Regions from separate parts of the Pseudoalteromonas sp. SG43-3 genome, predicted to be linked through region 2. Evidence: predicted binding sites of a transcription regulator. Region 2 holds the regulator's gene; the other holds the start of a gene.
What was found. Region 2 encodes NrdR, which represses ribonucleotide reductase genes. Its sites were predicted from a motif close to AAACACNANATNTNGTGTTT; they were not measured.
Positions count from the first base shown of each region.

Region 1: a site for NrdR is predicted at 3,896-3,915, ahead of nrdA (class 1a ribonucleoside-diphosphate reductase subunit alpha). Genes of this name have one in related genera too.

Region 1 is NZ_JACJFC010000004.1:201,174-211,348, reverse strand. It holds gene gyrA (DNA topoisomerase (ATP-hydrolyzing) subunit A) at 1-2,059, opposite strand, end outside; gene ubiG (bifunctional 2-polyprenyl-6-hydroxyphenol methylase/3-demethylubiquinol 3-O-methyltransferase UbiG) at 2,236-2,946, shown strand; gene H5157_RS05370 (HAD family hydrolase) at 2,946-3,626, shown strand; gene nrdA (class 1a ribonucleoside-diphosphate reductase subunit alpha) at 4,035-6,317, shown strand; gene nrdB (class Ia ribonucleoside-diphosphate reductase subunit beta) at 6,383-7,513, shown strand; gene yfaE (class I ribonucleotide reductase maintenance protein YfaE) at 7,513-7,785, shown strand; gene H5157_RS05350 (DUF1287 domain-containing protein) at 7,821-8,408, opposite strand; gene H5157_RS20890 (hypothetical protein) at 8,436-8,909, opposite strand; gene H5157_RS20885 (alpha/beta fold hydrolase) at 9,195-9,554, shown strand; gene H5157_RS20880 (hypothetical protein) at 9,651-10,049, shown strand; gene H5157_RS20875 (alpha/beta fold hydrolase) at 10,022-10,175, shown strand, end outside.
Region 2 is NZ_JACJFC010000021.1:15,127-25,301, forward strand. It holds gene H5157_RS16925 (ligand-binding sensor domain-containing diguanylate cyclase) at 1-1,164, opposite strand, end outside; gene H5157_RS16930 (phosphatidylglycerophosphatase A) at 1,202-1,687, opposite strand; gene thiL (thiamine-phosphate kinase) at 1,684-2,658, opposite strand; gene nusB (transcription antitermination factor NusB) at 2,705-3,115, opposite strand; gene ribE (6,7-dimethyl-8-ribityllumazine synthase) at 3,131-3,595, opposite strand; gene ribBA (bifunctional 3,4-dihydroxy-2-butanone-4-phosphate synthase/GTP cyclohydrolase II) at 3,696-4,808, opposite strand; gene H5157_RS16955 (riboflavin synthase) at 4,838-5,491, opposite strand; gene ribD (bifunctional diaminohydroxyphosphoribosylaminopyrimidine deaminase/5-amino-6-(5-phosphoribosylamino)uracil reductase RibD) at 5,508-6,641, opposite strand; gene nrdR (transcriptional regulator NrdR) at 6,644-7,093, opposite strand; gene glyA (serine hydroxymethyltransferase) at 7,509-8,765, opposite strand; gene thrC (threonine synthase) at 9,035-10,175, opposite strand, start outside.

The DNA.
Region 1 (10,175 bases), on a different contig from region 2:
CAACACCAATCAGGCTATCGCCATCATTTAAGTTAACAGCAATAATACCGCTTGCACGTTGACGACTATACGCCGTTAATGGTGTTTTCTTAACTGTACCAAATGCTGTTGCCATAAAGATGTATTTATCTTCTGCGTACTCGCGTACTGGCAATATAGCAGTAATACGTTCATCAGCTTCAAGTGGTAACAAGTTAACAATTGGCTTACCGCGCGCTGCACGACTCGCTAGTGGTAACTGATATACTTTAAGCCAATATAAACGACCGGCCGTAGAGAAACACAATATAGTATCGTGTGTATTTGCAACTAATAGACGTTCGATGAAATCTTCATCTTTCATCTTCGTTGCTGACTTACCTTTACCACCACGACGCTGTGCTTCGTAATCAGACAATGCTTGATACTTCACATAACCTTCGTGAGAAAGCGTTACTACTACGTTTTCTTCGGTAATTAAGTCTTCAAGGCTGATATCGTGAGCAGCTGCATTGATTTCAGTGCGACGCTCATCACCATATTGCTCTTTAATTTCAACTAGCTCGTCACGTATAACTTCCATTAAACGCTCAGGAGTTGCCAAAATATAAAGTAGTTCAGCAATTAGTTCTAATAACGCTTGGTATTCGGTCAAGATTTTTTCGTGTTCAAGACCTGTTAGCTTATGTAAACGCAAATCAAGAATTGCTTGAGCTTGTTGCTCAGAGATATAATATTGACCATCGCGAATACCAAGTTCGCTTGCTAACCAATCTGGACGAGCAACATTGTCTTCACCTGCTTTTTCAAGCATACCTTGTACATTACCTAATTCCCACGGACGCGCTGTTAAAGCAATTTTAGCTTCAGCAGGTGTAGGGGATTTACGAATAAGTTCGATAATTGGGTCAATGTTCGCAAGCGCAATCGCTAAGCCTTCAAGCGTGTGTGCACGGTCACGGGCTTTGCGTAAATCAAATACTGTACGACGAGTTACTACTTCACGACGGTGAATAATAAACTCTTCTAACATTTCTTTTAAATTGAAACATTTAGGTTGGTTATTAATTAGCGCAACCATATTCATACCAAACACAGTTTGTAACTGAGTTTGTGAATACAAGTTGTTTAAAATAACTTCGCCTACGTCACCACGTTTGATTTCAATAACGATACGCATACCGTCTTTATCTGATTCATCACGTAGCGCACTAATACCTTCAATTTTCTTATCTTTAACCAGCTCAGCGATTTTTTCAATTAAACGAGCTTTATTAACTTGATAAGGAATTTCGTGAACGATGATTGTTTCACGGCCTGTTTTTTCATCGGTTTCGATGTCGGCGCGTGCACGCATGTACACTTTACCACGGCCAGTTAAGTAGGCTTGTTCAATACCCTTCTTACCGTTGATAATTGCAGCCGTTGGGAAATCAGGACCAGGAATATAATCCATTAACTCTAAAATAGTTAAATCTGGATTTTGAATAAGTGCCAAACAACCATTTACAACTTCAGTTAAGTTATGTGGTGGTATATTTGTAGCCATACCTACTGCAATACCTGACGAACCATTCACTAATAAATTAGGAACTTTCGTTGGTAAAACATCAGGGATGAACTCAGTGCCATCGTAGTTAGGAACGAAATCAACCGTTTCTTTTTCAAGATCGGCTAATAACTCATGCGACATTTTAGCCATACGTACTTCTGTATAACGCATTGCCGCTGCTGAATCACCATCAACCGAACCGAAGTTACCTTGGCCATCTACTAGCATATAACGCAGTGAGAATGGCTGAGCCATACGAACTATCGTGTCATAAACTGCACTGTCGCCGTGTGGGTGGTATTTACCGATTACGTCACCGACCACACGGGCCGATTTTTTGTAAGGCTTGTTCCAGTCATTACTAAGCTCGTTCATTGCAAACAAAACGCGGCGATGAACAGGTTTTAAGCCGTCACGTACGTCTGGTAATGCACGTCCTACAATTACGCTCATTGCGTAATCTAAGTAGGAGTTTTTTAACTCGTCTTCAATATTGACTGGCAGAATTTCATTGGCGAGATCAGTCATTTGATATCACATTCCTTCAGTATCAGCTCTCAACAACCCGGTATTGGGTATTAAGAGTATTGTTATTATTTCTAACAGCCATGCTATCACAATTAATTTTAATTTACAGGCGCAAAACTTTGCGATTTATCAATTTAGCCCTATATAATGGCCTCAGATTGACGAGGAAGTATTTTATGACCGAACATCAAAATGTAGATCACGCAGAAATAGCAAAATTTGAAGCCATCGCCGAGCGTTGGTGGGACCTAGACGGAGAATTCAAACCTCTTCACGAAATTAACCCGTTACGTTTAGACTTTATAGCAAACAAAACGCAAGGCTTATTCGATAAAGAAACACTCGATGTTGGCTGTGGTGGCGGTATTTTAAGCCAAAGCATGGCGCGCATGGGCGCAAAAGTAACTGGTATCGACATGGGGCAAGAGCCTTTAACTGTTGCTAAGTTGCACAGTTTAGAAACTGGCATAAATGTAGATTACATAAAAGTGCCAGCAGAAGAGTTTGCATCGCAACACCCAGAGCGCTTTGATGTAATAACCTGTATGGAAATGCTTGAGCACGTTCCCGACCCAGCATCTATCATTCATGCCGTAGCTGCACTTGCCAAACCAGGCGCAGACGTGTTTTTTTCAACCCTGAACAAAACACCTAAAGCATATTTATACGCTATTGTTGGTGCTGAAAAGCTTTTAAAAATGGTGCCTGAAGGTACACACGACCATAAAAAGTTTATAAAACCTGCACAGCTTATTACATGGGCAGAGCAAGCGGGTTTAAAAGTTCGTGCAAGTACAGGCCTTTCTTATAACCCACTATCAAAGCAATATACGCTCAATAGTGACGTTAGCGTAAATTACATACTGTACTTCGAGAAGTTAGCTTAATGGCTAACTCTCAAGCCCCCCTCCCCCTTATTGAGTACGATGCATTTTTATTTGATTTAGACGGCACTCTACTCGACACCGCTGATGATTTAGGTGCGGCTTTAAATGCAGTTCTCATTAATAATAAAATAGAGCCTGTTAGTAGTGATGTATACCGTCCTGCGGCATCTAACGGCGCAGGCGCATTATTAGAGGCTGGTTTTAAAGAGTTATGGGACACACAACCTCAAAGCGAGCTTATTAAGCAATTAGTTGACGAATACGCTGCAAACATAGCAAATCACACACATTGCTTCAGCGGTGTTGAATCGTTGCTTATTGCCTTTGATCAGAAAAAGATCAAATGGGGGATCATGACTAACAAACCAGGGTTTTTAACTGATCCTTTAGTGGCAGCAATTCCCGCATTGAAAAATGCTAGTGTAGTAATAAGTGGCGACACCTTAGCTGAAGCTAAGCCATCCCCTTTACCGCTGCTACACTGTGCAAAGCTTATGGGAGTGCAACCAAAACGCTGTTTGTACATTGGTGATGCACAGCGAGACATACAAGCAGGCAAAGCCGCAGGTATGCGCACAGCAACGGCACTTTGGGGTTACATACCAAGTATTGATGAAGCCAACAGCTGGAATGCTGATTTTAACTGGCAAAGCCCAATTGATGGTTTTAACCATATATAGTGCCATGTTAATTAATAAACACTATATATTGTGATTGTGTTAGTTTTTACGCAAAGCTTGCTGATAAAAAAAGCAGTCAAAATTTATTTTTAAAATGCGTAAATTTAGCAGATCATTAGTTGATTTTTGCATATTTCAACTTAAATGATTGTTCGAAGGTGAGTGTCTACTAACACAAATACGTTATCCCGAAGTTATCCACAAATAGGGGCAATTATGTCCCTTGCAAAACAACTCAGACCACACTATCTTGTGATCTCTAAATTGAACAACACCAGATATTGTGGCCAAATGTTATTCAATTAAATTCGCAAATATGACGAAACTTATAATAAATGAGTATATACCTTGCCCCGGCGAGGTATAAAGCATTGGTCAAAATACATAATTCCCAAGGAATACAGGCAAATGAACCAACAGTTATCTGTAAGCAAACGTGACGGGCGTAAAGAGCCTCTTGATCTGGATAAGATCCATCGCGTTATTGAGTGGGCCGCCGAAGGTTTAAACAACGTTTCGGTTTCGCAAGTTGAATTAAAGTCGCACATTCAGTTTTACGACGGTATTCGTACTAAAGACATTCACGAAACCATCATTAAAGCAGCAGCGGATCAGATTTCAAAAGAATCGCCTGATTACCAATACTTAGCTGCACGTTTAGCTGTATTCCATTTACGTAAAAAAGCGTACGGTCAATTTGAGCCACCACGTTTATTTGACCACGTAACAAAAATGGTTGGCGATAAACGCTATGATGCTCATTTACTAGTAGATTACACAGAGCAAGAGTTAGATGAGCTTGATGCATACCTTGATCATTCTCGCGATCTTAACTTTAGCTACGCTGCTGTAAAGCAACTTGAAGGTAAGTACCTCGTTCAAAACCGTGTATCGGGTGAAATATACGAAAGTGCACAGTTTTTATATATTTTAGTTGCAGCAAGCTTATTTTCAGATTACCCACGTGAAACACGTACTGATTACATTAAACGTTTTTACGATGCAGTATCTTTATTTAAAATATCTCTACCAACGCCAATTATGTCGGGTGTACGTACGCCTACTCGCCAGTTTAGCTCATGTGTATTGATTGAATGTGGCGACAGCCTTGATTCAATCAATGCAACGTCGTCAGCTATTGTTAAATACGTTTCACAACGTGCGGGAATTGGTATTAACGCAGGTAGAATACGTGCGCTAGGTAGCCATATTCGTAACGGCGAAGCGTATCACACAGGTTGTATCCCTTTTTATAAGCACTTTCAAACAGCGGTTAAAAGTTGTTCACAAGGTGGTGTACGTGGCGGCGCAGCAACATTATTCTACCCGCTTTGGCATTTAGAAGTAGAGAACCTACTTGTACTTAAAAATAACCGTGGTGTAGACGACAACCGCGTTCGCCACCTAGATTACGGCGTACAGTTTAATAAATTAATGTACTCTCGTTTAATTAAAGACGACTACATTACGTTATTTAGCCCATCAGATGTGCCTGGCCTTTATGATGCATTTTTTGAAGACCAAGCTGAGTTTGACGCACTTTACGTTAAATACGAACAAGACGAGTCTATTCGTAAAAAACGCATTAAAGCCATTGAGCTTTTCTCAATGTTTGCGCAAGAGCGTGCAAGTACTGGTCGTATTTATTTACAAAATGTGGATCACTGTAATACACACAGCCCATTTATTTCTAAAGTTGCGCCAATTCGCCAATCTAACTTATGTTTAGAAATTGCATTGCCAACTAAGCCACTTAATAACGTGAATGACGAAGAAGGCGAAATTGCCCTTTGTACACTTTCTGCGTTTAACCTAGGTGCAATAGAGTCACTTGATGAGCTTGAAGAGCTAGCTGAACTTGCAGTACGCGCACTTGATAACTTACTTGATTTCCAAGACTACCCTGTACCGGCTGCCAAAAATGCAACTATGGGTCGTCGTACACTAGGAATAGGCGTAATTAACTACGCATACTACCTAGCTAAAAACGGTAAACGTTATTCAGATGGTAGCGCAAATGCATTAACACATAAAACCTTTGAAGCTATTCAATATTACTTAATGAAAGCATCAAACGAGCTTGCTAAAGAGCGTGGCGCATGTCCTAAGTTTAACGAAACAACGTATTCACAAGGTATTATGCCAACAGATACGTACAAACGTGATTTAGATAAAATTTGTGATGAGCCACTTCATCTTGATTGGGATACACTACGTGCAAGTATTAAAGAGCACGGTATGCGTAACTCAACACTAAGTGCATTAATGCCATCAGAAACATCGTCGCAAATCTCTAACGCAACTAACGGTATTGAGCCACCACGTGGACATATTAGCGTTAAAGCAAGTAAAGACGGTATTTTAAAACAAGTTGTTCCTGAGTATGAGCGTTTAAAAGATCAGTACGAGCTACTATGGGACATCCCATCAAACGATGGTTATTTACAGCTTGTTGGCATAATGCAAAAATTTGTTGACCAAACAATTTCTGCAAATACAAATTATGATCCAAACAAGTTCGAAGGCGGTAAAGTACCTATGCAAGTCTTATTAAAAGACTTACTAAGCGCGTACAAACTAGGTGTTAAAACCTTGTATTACCACAATACTCGCGATGGCGCCTCAGATTCACAAGAAGATGCTCCAGAAGTGGAAGATGACGATTGTGAAGGCGGCGCGTGTAAAATATAACTGCTGATTTTTATTTTAAGCGGGCATTTAGCCCGCTTTTTCTGATAGTTTTTTGAGTGATAAACATGTCTTATACTACTTTTAGCCGAAACCATAATAACCAAATGCAAGAGCCAATGTTTTTTGGCCAAACTGTAAACGTATCTCGTTACGACCAACAAAAATACCCAATTTTTGAAAAGTTAATTGAAAAGCAACTGTCTTTCTTTTGGCGTCCTGAGGAAGTAGATGTAAGTAAAGACCGTTTAGACTTTCAAGCATTACCAGATCACGAAAAGCATATATTTTTAAGCAACTTAAAATACCAAACACTGCTTGATAGTGTACAAGGTCGTTCGCCAAACGTGGCTCTACTTCCAATTGTATCGCTACCAGAGCTTGAAACATGGATAGAAACATGGGCGTTCAGTGAAACAATTCACAGCCGTTCATACACGCATATTATCCGTAACGTAACACAAGCACCTGAGCTTATTTTTGATGACATTGTTAGCAACGATAAAATTAGCGAACGTGCTGATGCCGTAACTAAATACTACGATGACTTAATTAACTCTGTATCGCTTTACAACTTATACGGTGAAGGCAAACACGAGATTAACGGTAAAACAGTTATCATTAATTTATTTGAGCTTAAAAAGAAACTTTACCTGGCTATGATGTCGGTAAATATTCTTGAAGCGATTCGCTTTTACGTAAGTTTTGCATGTTCGTTTGCATTTGCTGAGCGCGAGCTAATGGAAGGTAACGCTAAAATCATCAAGCTAATTGCACGCGATGAAGCACTTCACCTTTCTGGTACTCAGCATATTTTAAACATTATGCAAGACGGTAAGGACGATCCAGAAATGGCGATTGTTGCTGCCCAGTGCCGCGACGAAGCGATTAAAATGTTTGTTGATGCTGCAGAGCAAGAAAAAGAGTGGGCTGAGTATTTATTTAAAGATGGTTCAATGATTGGCTTAAATAAGCATATTTTATGTCAGTACGTTGAATACATTACCAATGCACGTATGACTGCGATTGGCTTGCCAGCACAGTTTGAAAATAACAGTAATCCTATCCCGTGGATAAACTCGTGGTTAGTGTCTGATAACGTGCAAGTAGCACCACAAGAAGCAGAAATAAGCTCATACCTTGTTGGTCAAATAGACTCTCAAGTTGATGCATCAGAATTTGGTGATTTTGATTTATAATGAGTGACAAGTCTACTGCAAGCATAACGCTTGCAGAAAACAGCCAGTGTATAGAATTTATCGCTGGCTGCCCTTCTCTTCTACACTGCTTAGAATCCATGAAAATAGACGTCGCATTCCAATGCCGTGAAGGCTATTGCGGCGCTTGTAGAGCAACTTTAGTATCAGGCAGTGTTGAGTATAACGAAGAGCCACTTGCGTTTGTACGTGAAGGCGAAATACTGTTGTGCTGCTGTAAACCCAATGGCAATGTAAGTATTGATCTGAAATAAAAATCAATACTTACATCCATCGTTTATTAAACTTATCAATAGTGTGGAACGAACCGGTAATGTCCGGTAATTTTATAATCAAAAAGCATATCGCTTTTTTGCGGACCACGACCTATATTATGCACAATAAGTGGGTTACCCGTATCTTGAGATAACTCATTAATCACCATACCTATATGAGGTAAATTACCTGGTAACATCCACGTTACTATATCGCCGGTTTTATAATCACTCACTTTGTTGGATTTACTCAATACGTTTGCATGGCGCTCAAAGTAAGCTTGTAAATTTGGAACACGTCGGTGATCTATATTTTTATCAGACTTAGTTAAGCCCCAAATACGTTTAGATGGATACAGCGCAAAGTTTTTTTGCATGTCTTCATGCACGAGTTTCTGTAAATCGATCCCCAACTTTCTGTAACTTCTAATTATTACATCGGTGCACACACCTATATTTTTAGGTACATCCCCACCAGGGTAGCCAATAGAGCGATAAGCGCCGTCGTAAGTCACATCATGAGTTGTACGCTCAAGCAGAGCTGAAACAATATCTTCTTCAAACGATGCTGCATTACTATTAATACACGCTAAAGTAAGTAAACACCCAATAATTCTGTACATATAAACTCCTTTCAACCTAAAATTGAGTTACAGCGTTTGGGCTACGTGCCTAAGCACGTCTATTTTATTGCCTTTACTTGCAAATTGCGTATCCAGCGCATATGCCATTTTTTCAAGCGGAGCGTCGTTATATCCTAAATGTTGGATTTCGCTAATGTAACGCATCATAAACGCGTCTGGACCAAGTTTAAGCCACTGCGCTACATGCACAAGCTCATGAAAATGAACCCTCAAATCTTTTGCAACCTCAGGAAGTAGATAATAGGTATTTTTATACGTGATACCTGCTGCATCCATATCTACAAAATCGCCTAAACCCATTTCTCGCAGGATTGGAAAGTCAGGTTTTGGTATTTTATCAACAACAACGTAAAAGGCATTTTTTAAAAATTCGACAGGATAAAACCCTGCAAACTCACTAGCAAATTTCTCACAGCTAATTCTTTGGGTTTTATATTTAATATTTGTTGCATCAATCCATTGTTCTATTTGTTCGAGCACGTCCTTTCTCCAAAATACTAGCTTAACGCTGTACACATTCTGTAAGCTAACAAATTAATAATAACAAAAGTAAATTAACGAATCTCTTTTTTAAATTACAAAAAGCTGCTAAAAAACCACTTACCCTCTAATCAACTATATATTTGGTAATGTGCTTTAAAAACACAGGTATTGTTACTGTGTCCTTATTAGTAATAACTTGCAATTATTAACTGAATGCAATTGTGTAAATAACGGGTCTGGTAAATTAATAAAACGTCATTACCAAAAATAACGAGTTTACTTATGCACCTAGATATACAAAAAAGCCTTAAAGTAAAACCTGCTCACATCGTCTCATTTATTGTGTTTTTATTAGTTTCAATATCTACGCTTACCGCTCAGGTATATGCCGCTGATGCAGTATGGCCTTCAAAAACCACTTACAAATATGCAAATGTAAACGGTAAAAAGATATTTTACCGAGAAGCTGGCGCGCAGCATAAGCAAACCATTGTACTTTTACATGGGTATCCGTCGTCTTCACACAGCTACCGAGAATTGATCCCACTCTTATCAGGTCGTTATCATGTGATTGCACCTGATTATTTAGGCTCTGGTTATAGCGCACGCCCAAACCCAAAAACTCAAAAATATACTTTTTAATTTCTAGCTCAATACGTTGAAGGATTATTAACAACACTTAAAGTAAAGCGCTACAGCCTTTATATACACGACTTTGGAGCTCCTGTGGGCTTTAGAATGTTGTTAAATAACCCAAATAAACTTGATGCACTTATTGTACAAAATGGTAATGCGTATTTAGAGGGGCTAACCCTACCGAGGCAAGCTTTTTTTAAAGCCGCGAATGAGGACAAATCACAAGCGCAGAGTGATAAAATTTATTCGTTCACGTCTAATAAAGCCATTATTAATAAGCAATATTTACGAGACGTACAAAGTAACCCAGAAGTAATGAGCCCTAATAGCTGGACGCACGATCTTCACTTTTTACAAACTAAATCCGATAGAGTAATTCAAGTACAATTGCTACAAGATTACTACAATAACCTTCTCGACTACCCTAAATGGCAAGCTTATTTACGCAAGTACCAACCAGCAACATTAATTGTATGGGTAAAAACGACCCTGCGTTTATAGCCGCAGGCGCTAAAGCATATTTAAAAGATGTACCGAACGCTGAAATACATTTACTCGATTCAGGACACTTTAGTGTTGAAGAAAAACCAGTTGAGATTGCAAAGTACATTGTGAACTTTATGGATA
Region 2 (10,175 bases):
GTGTACTGATGCGTATCCATATTTACTACTTGGGACTAAATTAATAAAACTTTTATCTAAATCGAAATAACCAATGCCGCTTTTATTCGCAACCCACAGTTTACCATCGGGTGCTTGGCTAATAGCCATAACAGATTCGGTCATATTTGAAACTGCTGAATGCCTTTCGACTCGCCCTTCATGAGCAAGCCACAAGCCTTCACTAAAGCTTGCTAACCAAACGTTATTTTTATCATCTCTAAAAATATCAGCAAACCATATACTTTGATCGAGTTGGCTAGGCTCTACCCATTGCCACTCACCGGTTTTATCTCTGAATAATAAGCGTCCATAGGTCGAAACCCACAAGCCACCATCGGTATCACTCATAAACTTATAAACGGCTGAGTTATTTGCATTAGGTAGAGGAAAAGGTCTTAGCTCGTCATCTAAATCTAAAAAGTATGCACCTAGCTCAGAAGCTATATACAAATTACCATTTAAAAATGATAAATCGTGCACTATGGTTTGCGCTAGGCGCTCTGGTAAAGATATTTTTGCGGTAAGCTCTAAACGTAGTTTAGAAAAATCTGATGAGTTTTTTGTAAGGCGTAATAAATGACGATCATTAACCAGCCAAATGCCTTCAGGAGAGAGTGCCATTTGGCTAACAGAGCCAACTATTTGTGTGATCACAGTAGCATTAACAATAGGTAGAGGACCATTTACTTCAGTGCGTAAATCAACTTGCCCTCTATCTACATAGTATAAGCCGTTGGCCGCAATCCATATGCTACCTTTAGAGTCCTCAAGAATATCCCTTACTGGACCTTTAATATTAAATTCTTGTGCTGCAAATGTGGCTGGGTTAATAACTACCAAGCCACTTTTAGTGCCTACCCATAACAAACCACTAGAATCGACTAAAAGCTTATTAACACCATTACTAGGCAAGAATGGACTATTTTGCGTGTTGTAATTTGTAAATGTTGTACCATCAAAACGGCTTAAACCAAATTGCGTACCAAGCCACATATAGCCTTGCTGATCTTGCACAACACTTTTAAGTGATTGCGACGGTAGGCCATCTTTTATATTCCATTGCTTAACTACGTAATCAGTAATTGAAGCCCAACTTGGCGTCGCGCACAACATAAGTACACAAACCAGTAAAAATCGCATCATATTGCTGCCACCTAGTTAAACAAATCAAATATAAAAATTAAAAGGGCAGTAAACCCACTTTTATTAACGCTTGTAAACATATAAGCGAAAAAATACCCGCAAGTATATCGTCGGCCATTATACCTAAACCGCCATGCACTCGTTTGTCTAGCATACGGATTGGGCCGGGTTTTGCTATATCAAAAAAGCGAAATAACAAAAAACCTACGAGTAATGTTTGCCAGTTAAGTGCTGCGCCAATCATAGTGATGTAATAACCCGCCACTTCATCCCATACAATAGCAGGATGATCGTGCACGCCTAAATCATCAGCCGTTTTACCGCACGCCCATATACCAAATATACTGATCACAACGGCAAATACAATTTGCAGCCATAACGGATAATACATGGTCATAAAAATGAATGGCAAGGCAGCAAATGTACCAAATGTACCGGGCGCTTTAGGGGCAAGCCCAGTCCCAAAGCCCAGACCAAAAAACTGATGTGGACGCTTTAAATTAAACTTGCGGTTATTGTTCAAACCAGCTCCTTTGCAAAGTGCTCAAAACCCTGCGGTTCAAAATCAAACTTTTCACCGTTGTGTAAAAGCTCAATTTGGCCATCGCCACTTTTAACTTGGCCAATGCATGTTGCATCTACACCATACTGGCGTAGCTTTATTTCTAACATACTCTTATTGCTATCAGGGACCGTAAAAATTAATTCGTAATCATCACCGTAACTGAGAATAAATGGCAGCTGCTGATTAAAATCAAGGCTTGCTTGCATCGCATCTGAAGTTGGAATACTTTCAATATTCACCACTGCACTTACTTGTGACATATCGAGTATATGACTTAAATCAGCGATTAAGCCGTCCGACACATCGATAGCCGATGATGCAAGGCCTCGTAATACCTGCCCTGCAGCAACACGTGGGGTTGGAAAGTCAAAGCGTTTATTTACGTACTTTAAATGCTCTGGCTCAATACTTATACCTTGTTTGCGAGACTCAATTGCAAGTCCAGCGTCACCTAGCGGACCCGTAACATAAATCCAATCACCCACTTTTGCGCCACTACGACGAAGTGCAGTACCTTCGGGTACAGTCCCTTTCGCACAAATAGTGATGGTTAGTGGGCCCTGAGTTGTATCGCCACCTATAATCTGCACATTAAAATATTCAGCAATTTCATGCATGCCATCAGTAAACTCTTCAATCCACTGTGGGTCAATACTTGGCAAAGTTAACGCAACTGAAACCCAAGTTGGCTCAGCACCCATGGCCGCTAAATCACTTAAATTAACAGCAAGCGCTCTGTGACCTAATGCACGAGGGGAAATATCATCAAAAAAGTGTACGCCAGCAACAAGAGTGTCTGTTGTAACGGCAAGTTGGCAGTTTTGTGGAACGGTTACTAAAGCGCAATCATCCCCTATACCTAGGTTTACATCACGACGGGTGATACCGCGACCTTTAAAGTAGCGGTTAATTAATTCAAATTCCTTCATACACAAAAAAGCCGGCCTATGCCGGCTCCCCTCTTTAACGGTTTACTTACTTGCGTAAATGCTTAACAGCTTTATCAAGTACACCGTTTACAAATTTATGGCTGTCTTCAGCGCCAAAAATTTTGGCCAGCTCAATACCTTCGTTAATAGCAACTTTATAAGGTACGTCTTCACGGAACTTAAGCTCATAGCTGCTTAAACGTAAAATTGCACGCTCAACCATATCTAAGTCATCAAACGGACGTGTTAAATGTGGTGATACAGCTTCGTCTAGTTGCTTGTAATTTACAGCAACACCCGTCGCTAGATCTTTAAAGTATTCAACATCAATTTTAGTAACGTCTGTTTCGATCAACATTTGTTGTTCGATATCGGCAATTAAATTGCCACTTATTTGCCAAGAATAAACGGCTTGGAGTGCTAAGATACGTGCTTTACGTCTTGCTGCTGGTTTCACAAAAATTCCTTAAACTTAAATTTTATCTAACACATTAACCATTTCAAGCGCGCCTAAAGCAGCTTCGCCGCCTTTATTGCCCATTTTGGTGCCAGCACGCTCAATTGCTTGTTCAATGCTTTCTGTGGTTAATACGCCAAATGCAACCGGGATATCATACTCAAGTGATACTTGCGCAAGACCTTTGTTTGATTCGCCAGCAACTAGGTCAAAGTGTGGTGTACCACCTCTGATCACTACGCCTAATGCGATGATTGCATCATACTCTTTTTTTGCCGCAACGCGTTTAGCCGCTAAAGGTAATTCTACCGCGCCTGGCACATAAATAACGGTAATGTCGTCATCTGATACGCCACCTGTGCGTTTTAGCTCATCAACAGCACCTGCAAGGAGGCTGCTACCAATAAAGTCATTAAAACGAGAAATGACAATGGCAAATTTTTTGCCTGGAGCGTACTTATTACCTTCAATAATTTTCATTTGATAACCCTAAAAATAAGTTCAAGCGGTTGCGATTGCGCAAAAATTGCTGCGCATCATACCATAAAAATAAAATAATAGCCTAGTTTAAGCGTGATGCTTATTGTGGCTCAACGTAATCAACAACTTCTAAATGAAAGCCCGAAAGTGCATGGTACTTTTTAGGGCGACTCATTAATCGCATTTGTTTAATTCCAAGATCGGCAAGTATTTGCGAACCTACGCCAACAGTACGAGATGTACCTTTGAATTTACGTGGCGTAACGCTTTCGCCAGCATCAGCTGCTGCAAATGCTTTCACAGTTGCCTCTAACTCTTCAGTGCTTTCTTGCTTACCTAAAATAACTAAAGCACCTTCATTTTTAGCGATATAAGCCATTGCTTCAGAAAGGCCCCAGCTACGGTCAGCACTTCTGTCTGAAAGTAGAATATCGTTAAAGGTACTTTGTAAATGTACACGTACATTTGTCGGCTCTTGATCTTTTATATCGCCTTTGAGCAATACGTAATGTAATTGGCCGTCAATTGTGTCTTTGTAAGTAACTAAATCAAATTCACCATGAACAGTTGGTAACTTACATTTTGCTACTTGCTCAATTGTTGTTTCGTTTAAGTTGCGGTATTCGATTAAATCAGCAATGGTGCCAATTTTAATATCGTGCTCTTTCGCAAAAACTTCTAAATCAGGGCGACGTGCCATAGTGCCGTCAGCATTAAGTATTTCAACAATAACAGATGATGCTTCAAGTCCAGCTAAACGCGCTAAATCACAGCCAGCTTCAGTGTGTCCTGCGCGAGTTAATACGCCACCAGGTTGCGCCATAATAGGAAAAATATGTCCAGGCTGAACAATATCACTTGGGACTGCGCCTTTAGCTATAGCCGCTTGCACTGTACGCGCTCTATCTGCTGCTGAAATACCGGTTGTAACACCTTTTGATGCTTCTATCGACATTGTAAAGTTAGTCGAAAATGCTGCACCATTGTTTTTAACCATTAACGGTAAATCAAGTTGCTCGCAACGCTCTTGCGTCATGGTTAAACAAATTAAACCACGGCCATGGGTAGCCATGAAATTAATCGCTTCTGCGCTAATATGCTCAGCAGCTATTATTAAATCGCCTTCGTTTTCTCTATCTTCATCATCCATTAAAATAACCATTTTACCGGCTTTAATATCGTCGATGATTTCTTGCGCGCTGTGTAAATTCATAAATTTGCTCGTGTAAGTTGTCAGTTTCGTTATTTAATAAAACCCGCTTTAGCGAGTAAGCTCATCGAAATATCAGAGCCCGTTGGTTGCTCTGCACCCTTTATAAGGCGCTCTAAATAACGTGCAATTTGATCGACTTCTAAATTAACTTGGGTACCTACTTTAAAATGAGCAATTGTGGTTTGCTCACTCGTGTGTGGGACAATTGTTAATTTGAATTTATTACCCTCTACAGCGTTTACTGTCAGGCTTATACCATCAATACATACCGAACCTTTGTACGGAATGTATTTCATTAAATTTTCGTCAGTTGTAAGCCAATATTCTGTTGCTCTGGCGTTTGCTGTAATACTTGTAATTGTTGCGATACCATCAACATGGCCAGACACTAAATGACCGCCTAAACGAGAAACAGGTTGCATGGCTTTTTCAAGATTCACCGTTTGTCCTAAAGCATAGTGAGCAAAACCGGTCAAACTAATCGTCTCATTAGATAAATCCGCACTAAAACCATCAATATGTTTATCAACTACAGTTAAGCAAACACCATTAGTTGCAATGCTGTCACCTAACTTTACGTCTGTCATATCAAGATCAGTACTTTGGATACGAATGGCTAAGTCGCCTTGTTTTTTTTGTAATAAAGCAATTTTGCCTGTGGCTTCTATTATCCCAGTAAACATAGCACTACTCTTTTTATTAAGTGATTTTAATGAGTTTTGACGCGGTGATACGTAAATCGTCACCAATGCGCGCACATTCATTAAATGTTAAATCAACGGTGTTTTGCATACTCGTCAATTCAGGAAAATTAACTAAACTTTTTGCATCATGGCCCATTAGTTTAGGCGCTAAATAAAAAACAAACTCGTCAACTAAATTAAGCTCTGTCATTTTACCAGCAAGTGTTGCGCCAGCTTCAAGCCAAACATTATTAAACTGCAGTTGCCCAAGTTTTTCTAAAACGGCTTGTAAATCAACTTTACCGTTACTTTCACTGACTTCAATATGCTTTACAAAATGCGGCCATTGCAATGATTTATCAACCTTAGTCGTAAATATTATTACATCACTTTGGATTTCAAATAAAGCAAGGTCAGGTGTTAAACGGTTTTGAGAGTCAATTATAACACGCACGGGCTGGCGAAGCGGCAAATCAGTAGGCAGTGTGCAAGGCAGCTCACTTAGTCGCACATTAAGTTTAGCATCGTCTACTAGCACTGTATCGGCACCGGTTAAAATAGCGCAGCTTTTCGCTCGGTATAATTGTACGTCTTGTCGAGCAGCAGGGCTTGTGATCCACTTACTTTGCCCATTTTTAAGCGCTGTTTTACCATCAATACTCGCTGCCATTTTGCAAATCACATAAGGTAAGCCTTGTTCCATACGCTTAAAAAAGCCAACGTTAAGTGCGCGAGCTTGTGATTCGAGTAACCCGTAAGCAACGTCAATACCCGCGTCGCTCAGTATTTTAAGGCCTTTGCCAGCAACTTGTGGATTTGTATCAACCATAGCAGCAATTACTTTTACCACACCGGCAGCTTTTAAGCCTTCGGCGCACGGTGGCGTACGGCCATAATGACTACACGGTTCAAGCGTTACATAAGCCGTTGCACCTTGTGCATTTTTTCCAGCGACAGCCAGTGCATTTACTTCTGCATGACCTTGACCAGCTAATTGATGGAACCCCTCACCAATTATTTGATTATTTTTAACTAAAACACAGCCAACATTAGGGTTAGGTGTGGTAGTAAACCGACCTTTTTTGGCAAGCTCTATGGCGCGTGCCATATACATTTCATCATGTTCAGTAAAAGGAACTTGGCTTTGCATTGTTACTCCCCTAAGCGGGCAATTTCTTCGCCAAATTCGCGTATATCTTCAAACGAGCGATAAACAGAGGCAAATCTTACATACGCTACTTTATCGAGCTTTTTGAGGGCTTCCATAATGCATTCACCCACCAAATGACTTGAAATTTCTCGCTCACCCGTTGCGCGTAGTTGCGATTTTATTATATTCACTACTTCGTCTACTTGCTCTGTGCTCACTGGACGTTTTTCGAGTGCGCGATTTAAGCCATTTAATAATTTATCTTCGTTAAATGGTTCGCGGCTGCCGTCTTGTTTAATAACACGAGGCATAACCAGTTCAGCGCCTTCAAATGTAGTAAAGCGCTCATGGCAGTCGTTGCACTCACGGCGCCGGCGAACTTGATGGCCTCCACCAACAAGGCGTGAGTCAATAACTTTAGTATCTTTTGCGGTACAAAATGGACAATGCATAGCTCGGTACTTCCGTTTTAAAACAAAAAAGGCCGCTATTTAGCGGCCTTTAATCTTAGCAAAAAAATAGGGTCTGTTGACCTTTCAGGATTAAATTTGTTCTATCTAGGGGCGATTTAATCGCGGCGCGAGGTTTGTAACCTAGTGGGCTAAGTATAAATCGAGCAAAGCTTCCGCGTCCTGCTCACGCCCCTTACCTACATCCATGTAGGCAACAAAGAGCAAATCGCCCCTAGGACGAACCCGAGGGCAGTGCATGTTTGGCATTTATGCTGCGTTATCGCCTATTTGTGTGGAGTAACCACACTACATAGACTCTGCCTTGCCTAAAAACCAAACATACTACTGCAAATTAAACCTCGAAAGATAAACAGGCCCCTAGCCTATGTGATCTAAATTACTGCTGCTTATGCAATTAAGCGTATACAGGTAATTTTGCACAAATTGCTTTAACTTTTTCTTTAACTTGCGCCTGTACAGATTCATCAGTGATGTTATCTAGTACGTCACAAATCCAGCCAGCAAGCTCTTTTGATTCTTCTTCTTTGAAACCACGACGAGTGATTGCAGGAGAACCAATACGCAAACCAGATGTTACAAACGGAGAACGTGGATCGTTTGGCACTGAGTTTTTGTTAACTGTGATGTTAGCGTTACCAAGGGCTGCATCTGCATCTTTACCAGTAATATCTTTATCGATTAAATCGAGTAGGAATAAGTGGTTTTCAGTTTTGTCAGATACGATTTTGTAGCCGCGCTCTTGCATTACAGCAACCATTGCTTTTGCGTTTTTAACAACTTGTGTTTGGTATACTTTAAATTCTGGTTGAAGCGCTTCTTTAAATGCCACTGCTTTTGCTGCAATAACATGACATAAAGGACCACCTTGGCCACCAGGGAAAACTGCGCTGTTAAGCTTTTTATAGATTGCTTCATCGCCACATGCAGAGATAATTAAACCACCACGAGGACCAGCAAGTGTTTTATGCGTAGTTGTAGTTACAACATGTGCATGAGGAACTGGGCTTGGGTAAACGCCTGCCGCAATTAAACCTGCAACGTGAGCCATATCAACAAACAGGTAAGCACCTACTTTGTCAGCAATTTCACGGAATTTAGCCCAATCAACAATACCTGAGTACGCTGAGAAACCACCAATAATCATTTTTGGTTTATGCTCAAGTGCTAGTGCTTCAACCTGTGCGTAATCAATTTCGCCCGTTGTTTCATCTAGTCCGTATTGAATTGCATTGTAAAGCTTACCAGAGAAGCTTACGTGTGATCCGTGAGTTAAGTGACCACCATGAGCTAAGCTCATACCAAGTACAGTGTCGCCTGCTTCTAATAGCGCTAGAAAAACAGCAGCATTAGCTTGCGAACCAGCATGTGGTTGTACGTTTGCGTAGTCAGAACCAAATAACTCGTTAGCACGGTCAATTGCTAATTGCTCAACAACATCAACGTGCTCACAACCGCCATAATAACGTTTGCCAGGGTAACCTTCTGCGTATTTATTTGTAAGCTGTGAACCCTGCGCTTCTAGTACGCGTGGGCTACAGTAGTTTTCTGAAGCGATTAGTTCAATGTGCTCTTCTTGGCGAGCAGTTTCTTTGTTTATCGCGTCAAATAACTCTGGATCAAAATCCGAAATATTCATGCTACGTTCTAACATTGGGGTCTCCTAGGGCAACGTGTATGGTGTTTTTTAGAGGCTTTATTGTACGCTTTAAACGACTCTTTGCCTACGCTCTTAAGTTGAGGATATTTAAACAGGGATTGAAACTATTTCACAGACTTTTTAAGATGATATTTTCTTATAAAACCATAACGATTTTAAATGAATGCTATTTCCTACATTTAATTAGTAAATGCAACTCACTAGATTTAAAAGCCTAAAGTTATAAAAAAAGGCGGCTTAACCGCCTTTTTGAATTAATTAACTTAGCCAAGTTTAGCAAGTATTTCTGTACGTAATGCGTCGTAATCGGCCTTTATATCGCTTGCTAGGCATGGTTTTGCTAGTGCGTCGCTAAGTCGTTTTGGCATACCTAATTCAATATTTAAAATACCCTCTACGCTTTCTTTAAACTTAGCAGGGTGAGCTGTGGCTAAAAAGATGCCCGCTGCACCAGGCGCTCGATTTTCAACAAGACCTTGGTACGCAATAGCAGTGTGAGGCTCTGCAACATAACCCGTTTGTTGAATTTTTTTCATCACCGATTGCGTGTCTTCCTCGTTTACGCTAGTTGAATAAAAATTATCGTAGCTAAACCAGTTATTATCTAACATTGTTTGCACACGCGGCCAGTTGTTTGGCTTACTTACATCCATTGCATTTGAAAGCGACTCAAGTGTTGCGTTTGGCGTCCAGGTTTTATCAAGCATAAAGCGCGGCACAGTATCATTTTGGTTGGTTGTTGCACTTAATTTACCTACAGGTAAGCCAATAACCGCACCAATCATTGCAGCACATACATTACCAAAGTTGCCACTTGGCACTGATATATGCGCTGTTGCGCGTTTTTCTTTTGGTAGTTGTGCAATGGCCTCAAAGTAATAACAAACCTGAGCAACTAAACGGCTAATATTAATTGAATTAGCAGAATTAAGCCCAAGTGTTGATTTAACTTCTTCATCTAAAAAGGCATTTTTAACCAACTCTTGGCAATCATCAAAACTGCCATCAACTGCGTAACAATGAATATTGTTACCTAACGTAGTAAATAGCTTTTGCTGAGCAAGTGAAATTTTGCCTTTAGGATATAAGATGACAACATCGATATTCGGCTTGTTATAAAAAGCATGTGCAACGGCTGCACCAGTATCGCCCGATGTTGCGGTTAAAATAGTTACTTTTTCATCTTTATTAAATTGCGCTAAACACTCAGCCATAAAGCGACCACCAAAGTCTTTAAACGCAAGCGTAGGACCATGAAACAACTCTAAGCAGTATGTATTCTCTTCAACTTCCACCAGCTTAACTGGAAAGTTAAATGCATTTTTAACCATTTGTGCCACAGTGTCGCTAGGCAGCTCATCACCAATTAGGTGAGATAATATTTTGCCACTGCGTGTAACAAAG